2 regions of the Enterobacter cloacae complex sp. genome follow, and region 2 is predicted to be linked to the other one. Evidence: predicted binding sites of a transcription regulator. Region 2 holds the regulator's gene; the other holds the start of a gene.
What was found. The regulator CRP, encoded in region 2, controls carbon source genes, mostly activating them, when cyclic AMP is high. The targets are predictions, from matches to a motif close to ATGTGANNNNNNTCACAT.

Region 1 (7,903 bases), 1.1 Mb from region 2:
CGGAATACGATAAAACCATCTCGACCTCCATTGTCCTCAACGCGCTCAATTCGCTCGGCGTGAAGGCCGAAGCCTCCGGACGTAACGATCTGGTCGTGAAAACGCCCGAGGGCGACCGGAAAGTGTCAGGCTCCGCCTACCGCGAGACCCTGGATCGCGGATTCCACCACGGTACCCTCCTGCTGAACGCCGACCTGAGCCGTCTGGCGAACTACCTCAACCCGGACAAGAAAAAGCTCCAGGCGAAAGGGATCACCTCCGTACGCGGTCGCGTGACGAATCTGGTGGAACTGCTGCCGGGCATTACCCACGAGCAAATTTGCGATGCGATCCGTGAAGCCTTCTTTGAGCATTACGGCGAGCGCGTGGAGGCGGAAGTGATCTCCCCCGATAAGACCCCCGACCTGCCCAACTTCGCTGAAACCTTTGCCCGCCAGAGCAGCTGGGAGTGGAACTTCGGCCAGGCACCGGCGTTTTCACACCTGCTGGACGAGCGCTTCACCTGGGGCGGCGTCGAGCTGCACTTTGACGTGGAAAAAGGCCATATCACCCGTACGCAGGTGTTTACCGATAGCCTGAACCCGGCACCGCTGGAGGCACTGGCGGCACGTTTGCAGGGCTGTTTGTATCGGGCGGATATGCTGCAACAGGAGTGTGACGCGTTACTTGTTGATTTTCCGGAACAGGAACAAGAGTTGCGGGACTTATCGGCGTGGATTGCGCAGGCAGTACGCTAGTAAAAAGGCCCGCTGGCGCTGCGCTTAGCGGGTCTTGAAAACCGTAGGCCGGGTCAGGCGAAGCCGCCACCCGGCACAACAGCTTTTACTCTTTATCGCCCAGCAGAACGGATTCCAGCGCGATTTTGATCATGTCGTTGAAGGTGGTCTGACGCTCGGCAGCGGTGGTCTGCTCGTGGGTACGGATGTGGTCAGACACGGTGCAGATGGTCAGCGCTTTCGCACCAAACTCAGCCGCCACGCCGTAGATACCGGCCGCTTCCATTTCTACGCCCAGGATGCCGTATTTTTCCATCACGTCGAACATGTCGCCTTCTGGCGAGTAGAACAGATCGGCAGAGAACAGGTTACCCACGCGCGCATCGACGCCCAGTGCTTTTGCCGCGTCAACCGCGTTACGCACCATGTCGAAGTCGGCGATTGCCGCAAAATCGTGATCCTTAAAGCGGATGCGGTTAACTTTAGAGTCGGTACACGCGCCCATGCCGATCACCACGTCACGCAGCTTAACGTCCATACGCACCGCACCGCAGGAGCCAACGCGGATGATTTTCTTCACGCCGAAATCGGTGATCAGCTCTTTGGTGTAGATGGAGCAGGACGGGATACCCATACCGTGGCCCATAACGGAGATCTTGCGGCCTTTATAGGTACCGGTGAAGCCCAGCATACCGCGCACGTTGTTCACTTCACGCACGTCTTCGAGGAAAGTTTCTGCAATGTGCTTCGCGCGCAGCGGGTCGCCAGGCATCAATACGACGTCAGCGAAATCACCCATTTCTGCATTAATGTGAGGAGTTGCCATCTTCAGTTCCTTTTCATTTGTTTTTTTGCCCGGTGGCGCTTCGCTTACCGGGCCTACGGTTTTGTAGGCCGGGTAAGGCGCAGCCGCCACCCGGCAATGACATCAGAACATAGCCTTGCCATATTCCATGTCAGACGTACCAAAGTATTTCGCAATCGTCTGGCCGATGTCCGCGAAGGTTTCACGGTGCCCCAGCGAACCCGGTTTTACTTTCGGGCCGTACACCAGCACCGGAATGTGCTCGCGGGTGTGGTCGGTACCGGTCCAGGTTGGGTCACAGCCGTGGTCGGCGGTCAGGATCAGAATGTCATCTTCCCCCACCAGCTCCATCAGCTCTGGCAGACGGCGGTCGAACAGCTCCAGCCCTGCCGCGTAACCTGCTACATCGCGACGGTGGCCCCAGGAGGAGTCGAAGTCCACGAAGTTGGTGAAGACAATGGTCTTATCACCCGCCTCTTTCATCTCTTTGATGGTAGCGTCGAACAGCGCATCCAGACCGGTCGCTTTGACCTTTTTGGTAATGCCGCAGTTGGCGTAAATGTCCGCGATTTTACCGACGGAAACGACCTGACCGCCTTTCTCGTCGACGAGCTTTTGCAGCACGGTAGGTGCCGGTGGCTCAACGGCCAGGTCGTGACGGTTACCGGTACGCTGGAAGTTACCCGCTTTGTCTCCGATAAACGGACGTGCGATCACGCGGCCAATGTTGTAGCCGCCTTCGGTCAGCTCTTCACGGGCGATTTCGCACAGTTCATAGAGTTTATCCAGGCCAAACGTCTCTTCGTGGCAGGCAATCTGGAACACGGAGTCAGCAGAGGTGTAGAAAATCGGCTTGCCGGTTTTCATGTGCTCTTCGCCGAGCTGATCCAGAATCACGGTACCGGAAGAGTGGCAGTTACCGAGGTAGCCCGGCAGGTTGGCGCGCTTCACCAGCTTATCGAGCAGCTCCTGCGGGAAGCTGTTCTCGTGATCGGAGAAGTAACCCCAGTCGAACAGCACCGGCACACCGGCGATTTCCCAGTGGCCGGACGGGGTATCTTTCCCGGAAGAGAGCTCGTGCGCCCAGGCGTAGGCGCCAACTACTTCCGCGTTACCGTCCATACCGGCTGCGATTTTACCGGTAGAGCCTTCATGCGCTTTTACCAGCCCGAGGCGGGTCAGATTTGGCAGGTTCAGAGGGCCTTTACGACCGTTATCCGCTTCGCCTTTTGCACAGGCTTCCGCGATGTGACCCAGGGTATCGGAACCCACGTCACCAAAACGTTCTGCATCTTCGGTTGCGCCGATGCCGAATGAGTCCAGCACCATAATAAATGCACGTTTCATAATTGTTCTCCGTACTTAGTGCTTCATAAAAATGCGATCAGATCAGTATACCGCTATTCAGTGATACGACGATAGACCGTCGGTGTGGTTTCCGGTGCTTTATCGTCAAGAGATATTGCCGCTTTCACCGCTTTCGCCGCGTCCTGCCAGCTGGCTTCGTCCTTCGCGTGGATCACCGCCAGCGGACGTTGACCGTCAACGCTGTCGCCCAGACGGGCCATATCGGTAAAGCCGACGCTGTAATCAATGGTGTCCGATGCCTGACGACGACCGCCGCCCATAGACACAACAGCCATGCCGAGCGCGCGGGTGTCCATGGCGGAGACAAAGCCTTCGCTGTCCGCGTAGACCGCCTTGCTGAGCATCGCGGTTGGCAGGTATTTCGCATAATTTTCCACGAAGTCGGTCGGGCCTTTCTGCGCCGCCACCATACGGCCAAAGATCTCCGCCGCTTTGCCGTTGTCCAGCACCGCCTGAAGCTTCGCACGGGCTTCCGCATCGTCTTTGGCCAGCTTGCCGGAAATCAGCATCTCCACGCACAGCGCCATGGTGACGTCGAACAGGCGCGGGTTGCGGTATTCACCCGTCAGGAACTGCACGGCCTCGCGCACTTCAACCGCGTTACCGGCGCTGGAGGCCAGCACCTGGTTCATGTCGGTCAGCAGCGCGGTGGTGCGCACGCCTGCGCCGTTGGAGACGCCAACGATCGCTTCGGCAAGCTGAGCAGAGAGTTCATAGGTCGGCATAAACGCGCCGCTGCCCACCTTCACGTCCATCACCAGCGCGTCCAGCCCTTCCGCCAGCTTTTTGGCGAGGATAGAGGCGGTGATCAGCGGAATGGAGTCTACGGTGGCGGTAATATCGCGCGTCGCGTAAAAACGCTTGTCTGCCGGCGCAAGAGAGCTGGTCTGGCCGATAATCGCCACGCCAACGTCTTTAATAATCTCGCGGAAGCGATTGTCATCCGGGAAGATATCGAAGCCCGGAATGGCTTCCAGTTTGTCGAGCGTACCGCCGGTGTGGCCCAGGCCGCGCCCGGAGATCATGGGAACGTAACCGCCGCAGGCTGCCACCATAGGGCCGAGCATCAGCGAAGTCACATCCCCCACGCCGCCGGTGGAGTGTTTGTCCACAATCGGGCCGTTGAGGTTAAGGCTTTTCCAGTCCAGAACGGTTCCTGAATCTCGCATCGCCATGGTCAGCGACACGCGCTCAGGCATCGACATATCGTGGAAGAAAATGGTCATCGCCAGAGCAGCAATCTGCCCTTCTGAGACGGTGTTGTCACGAATGCCGTTGATGAAGAAGCGGATCTCTTCGTCGCTTAAAGCAAGACCATCACGTTTTTTACGAATAATTTCTTGTGCGAGAAACACGGTAACCTCCATGCGGAATCGGGGGAGTTGTGGCGGGTACACTTACCCGCCCTACGATCCTGTGGGCCGGATAAGCGAAGCGTCATCCGGCATTGTCTGGCAATCAGTAGCTGCTTGCGCTCTTACCGTCGCCGTGACCCAGCGCTTTCAGCAGGCTGGCCAGCAGGCTGGACGCGCCGAAACGGTAGTGACGGGAATCCGCCCAGTCGGCACCAAACAGCTCGTCGGCAATCGCCAGGAACTGCTGCGCGTCTTCGGCGGTACGTACGCCGCCCGCAGGTTTGAAGCCAACGGTTTTGGATACGCCCATATCGCGAATGACTTCCATCATGATGCGCGCGCTTTCCGGCGTGGCGTTGACGGGCACTTTACCGGTAGAGGTTTTGATGAAATCTGCGCCAGCGTTGATGGAAATTTCAGATGCTTTACGAATCAGCGCTTCTTCTTTCAGCTCGCCGGTTTCGATGATCACTTTCAGCAGCACGTTTGCCGCCGCACAGGCGTCTTTACAGGCTTTCACCAGGTCAAAGCCAACCTGCTCATTGCCGGCAATCAGCGCGCGGTACGGGAACACCACGTCAACTTCGTCTGCGCCGTATGCAATCGCCGCGCGGGTTTCCGCCAGCGCAATCTCAATGTCGTCATTGCCGTGCGGGAAGTTAGTCACGGTTGCAATGCGCACGTCCGGCGTGCCCTGCTCTTTCAGCGTTTTGCGGGCAATCGGGATAAAGCGCGGGTAGATACAAACGGCGGCGGTGTTACCCACTGGCGTTTTCGCCTGATGGCACAGGGCGATGACTTTTTCATTGGTGTCGTCATCGTTCAGGGTGGTCAGGTCCATCAGCTTCAACGCGCGCAGGCTGCTTGCAGTTAAATCGGTCATAACATTCTCCAACGGCAGTGCCGTATCAATTTTACCTTGCGGGTCTGTGAGTATTCTAACATTCACCCGCCTCTACACTTCGACATTCATCACAGTTAATGAAAACTGTGTGCAAATTTGCATTACTGTAATGAGATCTTCTTCAAACTTTCATGCGCCAACCGCCGACTAAAGCAGCGATACCCCCTGTCGGATCAAAGGCGCCACCGGGCTGGCTTTCTACAATTCGTTCACCATCCGCAGAACCCTCAAGGAAGTTGAACATGCCCGACGCCCTGCAACAACGATGCCAGCACATTGTGACAAGCCCGGTGTTAACCCCGGAACAAAAACGTCATTTTCTGGCGCTGGAAGCGGAAAACAATCTGCCCTATCCCGCTCTGCCAGAGGCGGCACGCGCCGCGCTGGATGAGGGATTTATCTGCGACATGTTCGAAGGCCATGCGCCTTACAAACCGCGCTACGTGCTGCCGGACTACGCTAAATTCCTGGCTAACGGTTCAGAATGGCTGGAGCTGGAAGGGGCGAACGATCTGGATGATGCCCTCTCGCTGCTCACTATCCTTTACCACCACGTTCCGTCCGTCACGTCCATGCCGGTCTATCTGGGCCAGCTCGATGAAATCCTCAGTCCTTATGTTAAAATTCTAACACAGGATGAAATCGATAGCCGAATAAAACGTTTCTGGCGCTATCTGGACCGCACCCTGCCAGACGCCTTTATGCATGCCAATATCGGCCCGGCGGATACGCCCGTCACCCGCGCCATTCTGCGCGCAGATGCTGAACTGAAGCAGGTTGCGCCGAATCTGACCTTTATCTACGACCCGGACGTTACCCCCGACGATTTGCTGCTGAGCGTGGCGAAAAACATTTGTGAGTGCAGCAAGCCGCATATTTCCAACGGTCCGGTAAATGATAAAATTTTCACAAAAGGTCGCTATGGCGTGGTGAGCTGTTACAACTCCCTGCCGCTCGCGGGCGGCGGCAGCACGCTGGTGCGCCTTAACCTGAAAGCGATTGCGGAGCACAGCCACTCCCCGGAAGACTTTTTCACCCGTACCCTGCCGCACTACTGTCAGCAGCAAATCGCAATAATCGACGCGCGCTGCGATTTTTTATATGAGCAGTCCGGCTTCTTTGAGAATAGCTTCCTGGTGAAAGAGGGGCTGATTGACGCCGATCGTTTTGTGCCGATGTTTGGCATGTACGGCCTGGCCGAAGCGGTGAACGTACTGTGCGAGAAAGCAGGCATAGCGGGACGGTACGGTAAAAGCGAGCAGGCCAATGCGCTGGGCTACCGCATCAGTGAACAGCTTGCGGCGTTTGTTGAAAACACGCCGGTGAAACACGGCTGGCAGCATCGCGCAATGCTGCATGCGCAGTCAGGGATCAGTTCTGATTCGGGCACCACGCCGGGGGCGCGTCTGCCGTACGGTGACGAGCCGGATCCCATCAGCCACCTGCTCGCCGTAGCGCCGCACCATAAACACTATCACTCGGGGATCAGCGATATTCTTACCCTGGATGAGACGGTCAAACGCAATCCTCAGGCGGTGGTGCAACTGTGCCTGGGGGCGTTCAATGCCGGTATGCGTGAGTTCACCGCGAATGTGGCGGGAAACGACCTGGTGCGCGTTACCGGGTATATGGTTCGCTTGTCGGATCTGGAGAAATACCGGGAAGCGGGTTCGAGAACGAACACCACGTGGCTGGGCGAAGAGGCCGCGCGCAATACCCGTATTCTGGAACGTCAGCCGCGCGTGATTAGCCATGAACAACAGATGCGCTTTAGTTAGTCAGGTTATCCCCTTCTCCTGCGTGGACGGACCGGGCAGCCGCCTGGCGCTGTTCCTTCAGGGCTGTAACCTGCGCTGCAAAACCTGCCACAATCCGTGGACGATAGGGCGCTGCAACGACTGCGGCGAGTGCGTTCCTCACTGCCCTCATGACGCGCTGACTCTTCAGGCCGGGCGCGTCTGGTGGCAGGAAAGCCACTGTCAGCAGTGCGACACCTGTCTGCACCTGTGTCCGCAGCAGGCGACGCCGATGGCGCAGCGCTACAGCGTCGAGGAGATCCTCGCCCAGGTCCGCACGTCTGCGCCTTTTATCGAGGGCGTGACCGTCAGCGGGGGTGAAGCCACCACACAGCTGCCGTTTGTGGTGGCGCTGTTCACCGCGATCAAAGCCGATCCATCCCTGCGCCATCTGACGTGCCTGGTAGACAGCAACGGCCTGTTAAGTGAAACCGGCTGGCAAAAGCTGTTACCGGTGTTTGACGGCGCGATGGTGGATCTGAAAGCCTGGGGCAATGAGCATCACCGTTTTCTGACCGGGCGCGAAAATTCGCTGATCAAGCAGAGCATCCGCTGGCTGGCCGAGCGTCATCGCCTGACGGAGCTGCGCCTGCTGGCGATCCCCGATCGGTGTGATTATCTGCAACATCTGCCATCGCTGACCGCTTTTATCCACGCGCTGGGGAACGTTCCGGTGCGGATCAACGCGTTTCATGCCCATGGGGTTTACGGGGAGGCGGCGCAATGGCGGAGCGCCACGCCGGAGGACGTCGAGCCGCTGGCGCGGGCGCTGGAACAGCAGCACATTACGGTGATCCGCCCGGCTCTTTATCTATAGCGTGATGCCAAAGACCGCGCGGGTATTTTCCAGCAGCGCGCCGGCAATCACCTCTTCAGGCTCCTGACGCAGTTCACACAGCACGTCAAAAACGCGCGCCGCCTGCTCCGGGCGGTTGGGCTGGCCCTGAAAACCATTCAGC
Region 2 (7,903 bases):
CCGGTCAGCGCGGTGTTCACCACCCAGGATATCGCTTCCGCGTTCCACGTCGGCTCACACGGCTCCACCTACGGCGGTAATCCGCTGGCGTGCGCCGTGGCGGGCGCGGCGTTCGACATCATCAACACGCCGGACGTTCTGAACGGCGTGAATGCGAAACGCGACCTGTTTGTGAAAGACCTGAAAAAGATTGATGAACAGTACGACGTGTTCAGCGAGATCCGCGGCATGGGGCTGCTGATCGGCGCCGAGCTGAAGCCGCAGTACAAAGGTCGCGCGCGCGATTTCCTGCACGCCGCCGCCCATGAAGGCGTCATGGTGCTCAACGCCGGGCCGGACGTGATGCGCTTTGCGCCGTCGCTGGTGGTGGAAGAGAACGACATTGAAGACGGGTTAACCCGCTTTGCCGCGGCGGTCGCGAAGATTGTAAAAGGCTAATACGCCGTCCGCTTTAACCTGCGGGTTAACCAAATCCCGTGATGCGGACGCTGACGCCATGCCACCGACGAAATGGTGTGCATGGTGTTCAGGTGCCCGAGAACACGCTGCAAATGCTGCTCCAGGGTGCTCATCGGGCCGTGGGTAAGTGTTTCCGGCGCTTCCATAATATTTGACTCTCCCGACTCGCCCGGCGCGTCATACTCCAGACGCTGCTGGCAGCGCTGCAACGCAATTTCACACGACTGCAAATAGCGCTGCGCCAGGTCTGGCGTCAGCATGGTGTGCTCGCGCGCCAGCGTGGTCATGGCGTTGATGTGCTCGACGATAAACTGGCTGTGCGTCACCCACAGCTTCATGTCCGCCAGGTAGTGCGCGTTAAAGCCCGGCTCCTGCATGGCCTGGTTCAGGGAGTTGAACAGGGCGTTGTGCGCCTGGTTGACCTTCATGCGCTCGTAGGCCAGCGGGGAAGGCTGCGGGTCGTCGCTCAGGATCAGACGAATGGCCTGCTGATCGGCCTCCAGCGCGTCGTGGGCGTTCTGCCTCAGCAGCCCGCTCTGCCACTGCGGCCACAGCCAGACCATGCCGCCAAAGGCGATCAGACAGCCAATCAGCGTATCGACCAGCCGGGCAATAATAAACTGTTCCCCGTTAAGCGTGAGCAGTTGCAGGGTATACACCGCCGTCACCGTAAAGCCCACCATCGCCCAGCCGTAGTTTTTGCGGATGATCAGATAACTCACCAGGGTAATCGCCAACATACCGGCCAGGGTATAGCCCTCCGGCACGTGAAAGTGCAGCGTCACGCCCGCGATAATCAGCCCCGCCATCGTGCCGCCCGCACGATGCAGAATCCGGACCCGCGTGGCGCCATAGCCGTTCTGGGTAACAAACAGCACGGTCATTAAGATCCAGTAGGGTTTCGGCAGGTGCAGGGCCATTCCCATCAGGCTGGCGATGCTCAGCATCACGCTGATCCGCGCGGCGTTGCGCAGGGCGGAAGACTTCAGTGACAGGTAGCTTTTCAGCGCGGGCAGCAGCGGGAGCCGTTTTTGCTTATCGGCCATCAGGTCGCGGGCATAAAGTGGGCGCTGGGTGCGCAGCACGCGGGCGATGCGGCTGAAATGCCAGGCGGCAAATTGTCCGACCGGGTTATCCGCGTGCTGACGCGCAATCTTCTCCAGCGCGCCGAGCTGTTTATCCATGTTAAAGCGCGTCGGGTAGCGGTGATAGAGAATATCATCAGCCAACACCCGCAGGCGCGCCGCGACGGTCTGCGCGTTCCAGCGGATCACCGCTTCCGCATGGCTGCGCTCCACCAGCTTTTGCACCTCTTCCGGATTATGCAGGCTGACGGAGATATGCTCCTGCAAATCCAGCCCGACCTGGAAGGTACGCAGCAGCCGCTTATATTCATGATTTTTATTGGCGGCAAGCATGTGCAGCTGCTGGTAGCACTGGCTGATCAGATCCACCACTTTTTGCTGCCGCTCCAGCAGCGGCGGCAGGGATTTTTCCGGGTCGGTATGCTGGGTGAGAAGGGTGTATTTTGCTTCGCAGTATTCAGCAAGCTGCACGTAGAGCAGGCTCAGGGATTCACGCAGCGGCTGTTCCCGCCACAGCCAGAACCAGAACCAGTTAAACAGCCCGTACCACAGCGTGCCGAGGGCGTAGATCAGCAATGGCTCCCACACCGGCATATTGCCCGCAAGGCTTAAGGTGAAGATGGCGGCTATCAGCGACGCGGGAAGCAGTCGGGCGTGCAGCGAGCTGATTTCGGCGGTTACGCCGAGCGTCATCGCCAGCACGGTCAGGATCAGCGGCAGCGGTATGTCGCGGGCCAGTAAAAGCTGCACGGCAAGGCTACAGCCGGCAAACAGGCAGCCGCCAATAATCAGGCGTTTGAAAAAGCGTTTATGCGGCGTGTCCAGACCGGCAATGTTGCAGCAGGCGGGCACGAGAGAAAACAGCAACCCCTGCTGAAGATGTCCGAGGAGCAGGCCCACGGCCACGGGGAGACACAACACCAGCGTTTGTCGCAGTGCGTAGTTAACTTCCGGGTGATAGATCAGCCTGCGCCACATGAGGAGTAGAGACAAAAACGGCGTGCCACCCTGCGGCGGCACGCCGTCTGACCGGAATTAACGGGTCCCGTAAACCACGATGGTTTTACCGTGGGCGGAGATCAGGTTCTGGTCTTCCAGCATCTTCAGGATACGGCCCACTGTTTCACGGGAGCAGCCGACGATCTGACCGATTTCCTGGCGGGTAATTTTAATTTGCATACCGTCAGGGTGGGTCATGGCGTCCGGCTGTTTCGCCAGGTTCAGCAGCGTCTGCGCGATACGACCGGTTACGTCCAGGAAAGCAAGGTTACCCACCTTCTCAGAGGTCACTTGCAGACGGCGTGCCATCTGGGAAGAAAGACGCATCAGGATGTCAGGGTTGACCTGAATCAGCTGACGGAATTTCTTGTAAGAAATTTCAGCCACTTCACATGCTGTTTTAGCACGAACCCAGGCGCTACGTTCCTGGCCTTCTTCAAACAGGCCCAGTTCACCGATAAAATCGCCCTGGTTCAGATAAGAAAGGATCATCTCTTTCCCTTCTTCATCTTTGATCAGCACGGCCACCGAGCCTTTAACGATGTAATACAACGTTTCCGCTTTTTCACCCTGGTGAATCAGCGTGCTCTTTGATGGGTACTTATGAATGTGGCAATGAGACAAGAACCATTCGAGAGTCGGGTCTGTTTGCGGTTTGCCAAGCACCATGCGCTGTTATCCTCTGTTATAAGCTGTCACCAGAGTCATAAGATGCATCCGGACTCTGGGGTTGCAATCGAATTCTTACCCATACCCTGGGAAGTCGGCTGTCGTAACGTTTCGCAGCCAGTAAAGTTTGATGTCCTCTGCATACATGTGTAACGTCAATGTATTACTGTAGCATCCAGAGTGTTTTAGCATAGCTTTCGCCGCGTGTCTCCTGGTGTCTCGCTTCAGCATGACGCAGGTCGCCTTCCGTTGCGAGAAATGTAACGTACACGTAATCTGTCATAAAAAATGCAACGTTGGAGTGAGTGAATATGCAAGCGCGTGTGAAATGGGTTGAAGGGTTAACGTTCCTGGGCGAGTCGGCCTCCGGGCACCAGGTTTTGATGGACGGTAACTCCGGTGATAAAGCCCCAAGCCCGATGGAAATGGTGCTGATGGCGGCAGGGGGATGCAGCGCGATCGACGTGGTGTCGATCCTGCAAAAAGGCCGTCATGACGTGACCGATTGTGAAGTGAAGCTGACGTCAGAACGTCGCGAAGAGGCGCCACGCCTGTTCACGCACATCAATCTGCATTTTGTTGTCACCGGGAAAGCGCTGAAAGACGCGGCGGTGTCACGCGCGGTGGATCTCTCAGCGGAGAAGTACTGCTCCGTGGCGTTGATGCTGGAGAAAGCGGTAAACATCACCCATTCGTATGAAGTGGTCGAGGCTTAATTTTTTGGCGGGTGGCGCTTCGCTGACCCGCCCTACAAAAGCATGAACGTAGGCCCGGTAAGCGCAGCGCCACCGGGCAAAAAAATCACGCGATCTGCTTCCCTTCCATCAGCCGCTGCACCAGCGGCGTCATGATCAGCTCCATCGCCAGCCCCATTTTTCCGCCCGGCACCACTAACGTATTCATGTGCGAAATAAACGAGCCTTGCAGCATCGCCAGCAGCCAGGGGTAATCGATGCCTTCCAGGTTGCGGAAGTGGATCACCACAAAGCTTTCGTCCAGCGAGGGAATGCTTTTCGCGGCGAACGGGTTAGAGGTATCCACGGTGGGCACGCGCTGGAAGTTAATGTGGGTGCGGGAGAACTGTGGCGTCAGGAAGTTGATGTAGTCTTCCATGGAGCGCACCACCGAGTCCATCACCGCTTCACGCGAGTGGCCGCGCTCGCTGATGTCGCGCGTCAGCTTCTGGATCCACTCAAGGTTAACAATCGGCACCACCCCCACCAGCAAATCCACGTGGCGCGCCACGTCGTGCTGAGGCGTCACCACGCCGCCGTGCAACCCTTCGTAAAACAGCACGTCAGTCGGTTCCGGCAGCGGCTGCCAAGGCGTGAACGTGCCGGGTACCTGGTTCCAGGGAACGGCTTCATCGTAGGTGTGCAGATACTTGCGGGACTGTCCGGTGCCGCTTTGCCCGTATTCGCGGAAGGTTTGCTCCAGCAGGCCGAAGTCATTCGCCTCTGGACCAAAGTAGCTGATGTGTTTACCCAGATCCCGCGCCTTGCGGATGGCCATGTCCATCTCCGGGCGCGTGTAGCGGTGAAAGCTGTCGCCCTCTACCTCTGCCGCCCGTAAATTCAGCTGTGCGAAGATCTTGCGGAAGGCGAGGCTGGTGGTGGTGGTTCCCGCCCCGCTCGAACCCGTAACGGCAATAACCGGATGTCTGGCAGACATAGCAACTCCCTGACTGGAAAAGTTTTAAGATCAGCCATGAAACGCGTTGCGGGGCATGATATTGACCGTCTCATGCAGTTCGGACCATACCAGCACCACGTCGCCGCTTTTAAGCTGGCGCTTAACATCGTTGACCTTTTGTTCAAGCGAACGTTCATGTTCACCATAATCGGTGCCTTCGCGCAAGACAAAGCTTTCAATCAGATTATCGAGCGTTTCGGGAGAGAGATCCTGCCAGGGAATAATCATTTTTTACCGTCCAGATAAGCCGTTAACCAGTCGGGAATACGCGTCTCAAGCCACATTTTAGGCCGACGCAGCGTGCCGCCAACAAAGCCGACGTGTCCGCCGAACTCGGTAAGCTGATACTGCACGTTGGCCGGCAGATAATCGGGCGCGGGGATCGAGTGATGATCCATAAACGGATCGTCTTTGGCGTGGATAATCAGCGTGGGTTTCGTGATTTGATTCAGTAAAGGCATGGCGCTGCACTGACGGTAATAGTCGATTGCATCGGCAAAGCCGTGAATTTTCGAGGTGATCAAATCATCAAACTCGCGCAGGCGCTTCACGCGTTTAAGCTGTTGCAGCGTCACAGGCAGCGTATCCGGGTAGGCCTTTAGCTTGCGCGCGGCGTTGGCTTTCAGCAGGTTGAGCAGGTAACGCTGGTAGACTCGCGAAAACCCCTTTTCCATATGATAGCTGCACTGCTCAAGCATAAATGGCGCAGAGACAATAACCGCCGCGTCCAGCGGTACGGCGTCGCTCTCTTTCGCCAGCAGGCAGGCCAGCATATTGCCGCCCAGCGAGTATCCCACCGCTGCCGTTGGCGCGGCGCCAAAACGGTCTCTCAGCCAGCGCAGAAACCAGGTGCCATCCTCGGTTTCACCGGAGTGATAGATGCGTTTCTGGCGATTCGGCTCGCCGCTGCATCCGCGAAAGTGCATCACGACCCCAAGCCAGCCGCGGGCTTTCGCCGCCTCGATGAGGCCGTGGGCGTAAGGGCTGTGCAGGCTACCTTCCAGACCGTGAAACACTACCAGACGAGGTTTATGTTTGGCCCGCTCCGGATCTTCGCTCCAGGCAAGATCCAAAAAGTCGCCATCCGGCAAATCCAGGCGTTGCCAGTGAGGGGCGAACCGTACCTTGCGCCGGATCAGGCGCGGCAGCATGGTTTGCAGGTGGGGGTTAGCCACCCCGCGCATGGGCACAAACTCTGCGCTCTCTTCGGCTGCAATGTCGAAGTCTGAGGGAATGATTTGGGTCATAAGGGCGATGCTGATTCTTGTCAGTAATTAACTATACCTTCCGGATTGTACCCCGTTTAGCCCGTTTTTCCGAAATATGAACTGATCCCGATCACATTTCCTTACCTTGTTTATTACTCTCAGGCTAATGATTCCGTCCTACGCTTAATTGATGCCTTTCTCACCAGAGCGCACACTTTACTCAACGTCAGGCAAATCAGAATGATGTGCTGAATCAGGAGGTTAATAATGTTATCTGGGCAAACTCCCACCCGGCAATGGAACACCCGACGCACTGAGAAAGCGCGTCGTCTGGCATCCGTACCGGTACAGGGCAAGGTACTGCCAACGGGCGATCTTGTCGCCATGCTGGAAAAACTGATCGCACCAGGCGACAAAGTCGTTCTGGAAGGTAATAACCAGAAGCAGGCGGATTTCCTTTCCCGTTCACTGGCGGAAGTGAACCCGCAAATCGTACATGACCTGCATATGATCATGCCGAGCGTGGGCCGCAGCGAACATCTGGACATCTTTGAGAAAGGCATCGCCCGCAAGCTGGACTTCTCCTTCTCCGGTACGCAAAGCCTGCGCATTTCGCAGCTGCTGGAAGATGGTCAGCTCGAAATCGGGGCGATCCACACCTACATCGAACTTTATTCACGTCTCTACGTTGACCTGTCGCCAAACGTGGCGCTGATTGCCGGTTTTAAAGCGGACCGCAAAGGCAACCTCTATACCGGGGCGAGTACCGAAGATACCCCGGCGCTGGTGGAAGCCGCCGCGTTCCACGACGGTATCGTCATCGCACAGGTGAACGAACTGGTAGACGACGAGTGCGATCTGCCGCGCGTCGATATCCCGGGCTCGTGGATCGATTACGTGGTGGTGGCGGACAAGCCGTTCTTTATTGAACCGCTCTTCACCCGCGACCCGCGCCTCATCAAACAGGAACATATCCTGATGGCGATGATGGCAATTAAAGGCATCTACGCGGAGCACCAGGTGCAGTCCCTGAACCACGGGATCGGCTTTAACACCGCGGCGATTGAGCTGCTGCTGCCAACCTACGGCGAACAGCTCGGGCTCAAAGGCAAAATCTGTAAACACTGGACCCTGAACCCGCATCCAACGCTGATCCCCGCCATCGAAAGCGGCTGGGTGGAGAGCGTCCACTGCTTCGGCGGCGAGCTGGGGATGGAAGAGTACATCCGCGCTCGTCCGGACGTGTTCTTTACCGGTGCAGACGGCTCTATGCGCTCTAACCGCGCCTTCTGTCAGTTGGCAGGTCAGTACGCGGTGGATATGTTTATCGGCTCTACGCTACAGGTTGATGGTTACGCGAACTCCTCAACCGTGACCCGCGGTCGTCTCTCCGGCTTCGGTGGCGCGCCAAACATGGGCCACGATCCGCACGGTCGTCGCCACGCCACGCCGGCCTGGCTGAACATGATCACCGAGCCGGACCCAATGCAGCGCGGTAAAAAGCTGGTTGTGCAGATGGTGGAAACTTTCCAGGCGGGCGTGAAGCCAACCTTCGTGGAAAAACTCGACGCCGTAGACGTGGCGAAAGCCTCCGGTATGCCGCTGGCGCCGGTCATGATTTACGGTGATGACGTCACCCACGTGCTGACGGAAGAGGGGATTGCGTACCTCTACCGGGCGAAAGATCTGGAAGAGCGTCGCGCGATGGTCGCCGCCGTGGCGGGTATTACCGATATCGGTCTGGGCGTGGATGCCAAACGCGTGGCGGAACTTCGCCAGAGCGGGAAGGTG

Region 1: deoC (deoxyribose-phosphate aldolase) is a predicted target of CRP. The motif match lies at 5,258-5,275, and genes of this name have one in related genera.

The regions. Positions count from the first base shown of each region.
Region 1 covers NZ_LT991957.1:2,802,701-2,810,603, reverse strand. The annotation lists gene lplA (lipoate--protein ligase LplA) at 1-737, shown strand, start outside; gene deoD (purine-nucleoside phosphorylase) at 823-1,542, opposite strand; gene deoB (phosphopentomutase) at 1,645-2,868, opposite strand; gene deoA (thymidine phosphorylase) at 2,922-4,244, opposite strand; gene deoC (deoxyribose-phosphate aldolase) at 4,348-5,127, opposite strand; gene DBR02_RS13960 (YjjI family glycine radical enzyme) at 5,391-6,926, shown strand; gene DBR02_RS13955 (YjjW family glycine radical enzyme activase) at 6,901-7,761, shown strand; gene DBR02_RS13950 (TatD family hydrolase) at 7,756-7,903, opposite strand, start outside.
Region 2 covers NZ_LT991957.1:1,671,782-1,679,684, reverse strand. The annotation lists gene argD (bifunctional acetylornithine/succinyldiaminopimelate transaminase) at 1-438, shown strand, start outside; gene DBR02_RS08565 (YccS/YhfK family putative transporter) at 435-2,522, opposite strand; gene crp (cAMP-activated global transcriptional regulator CRP) at 2,580-3,212, opposite strand; gene DBR02_RS08555 (OsmC family protein) at 3,524-3,928, shown strand; gene DBR02_RS08550 (phosphoribulokinase) at 4,014-4,883, opposite strand; gene DBR02_RS08545 (YheU family protein) at 4,914-5,132, opposite strand; gene DBR02_RS08540 (hydrolase) at 5,129-6,151, opposite strand; gene mdcA (malonate decarboxylase subunit alpha) at 6,380-7,903, shown strand, end outside.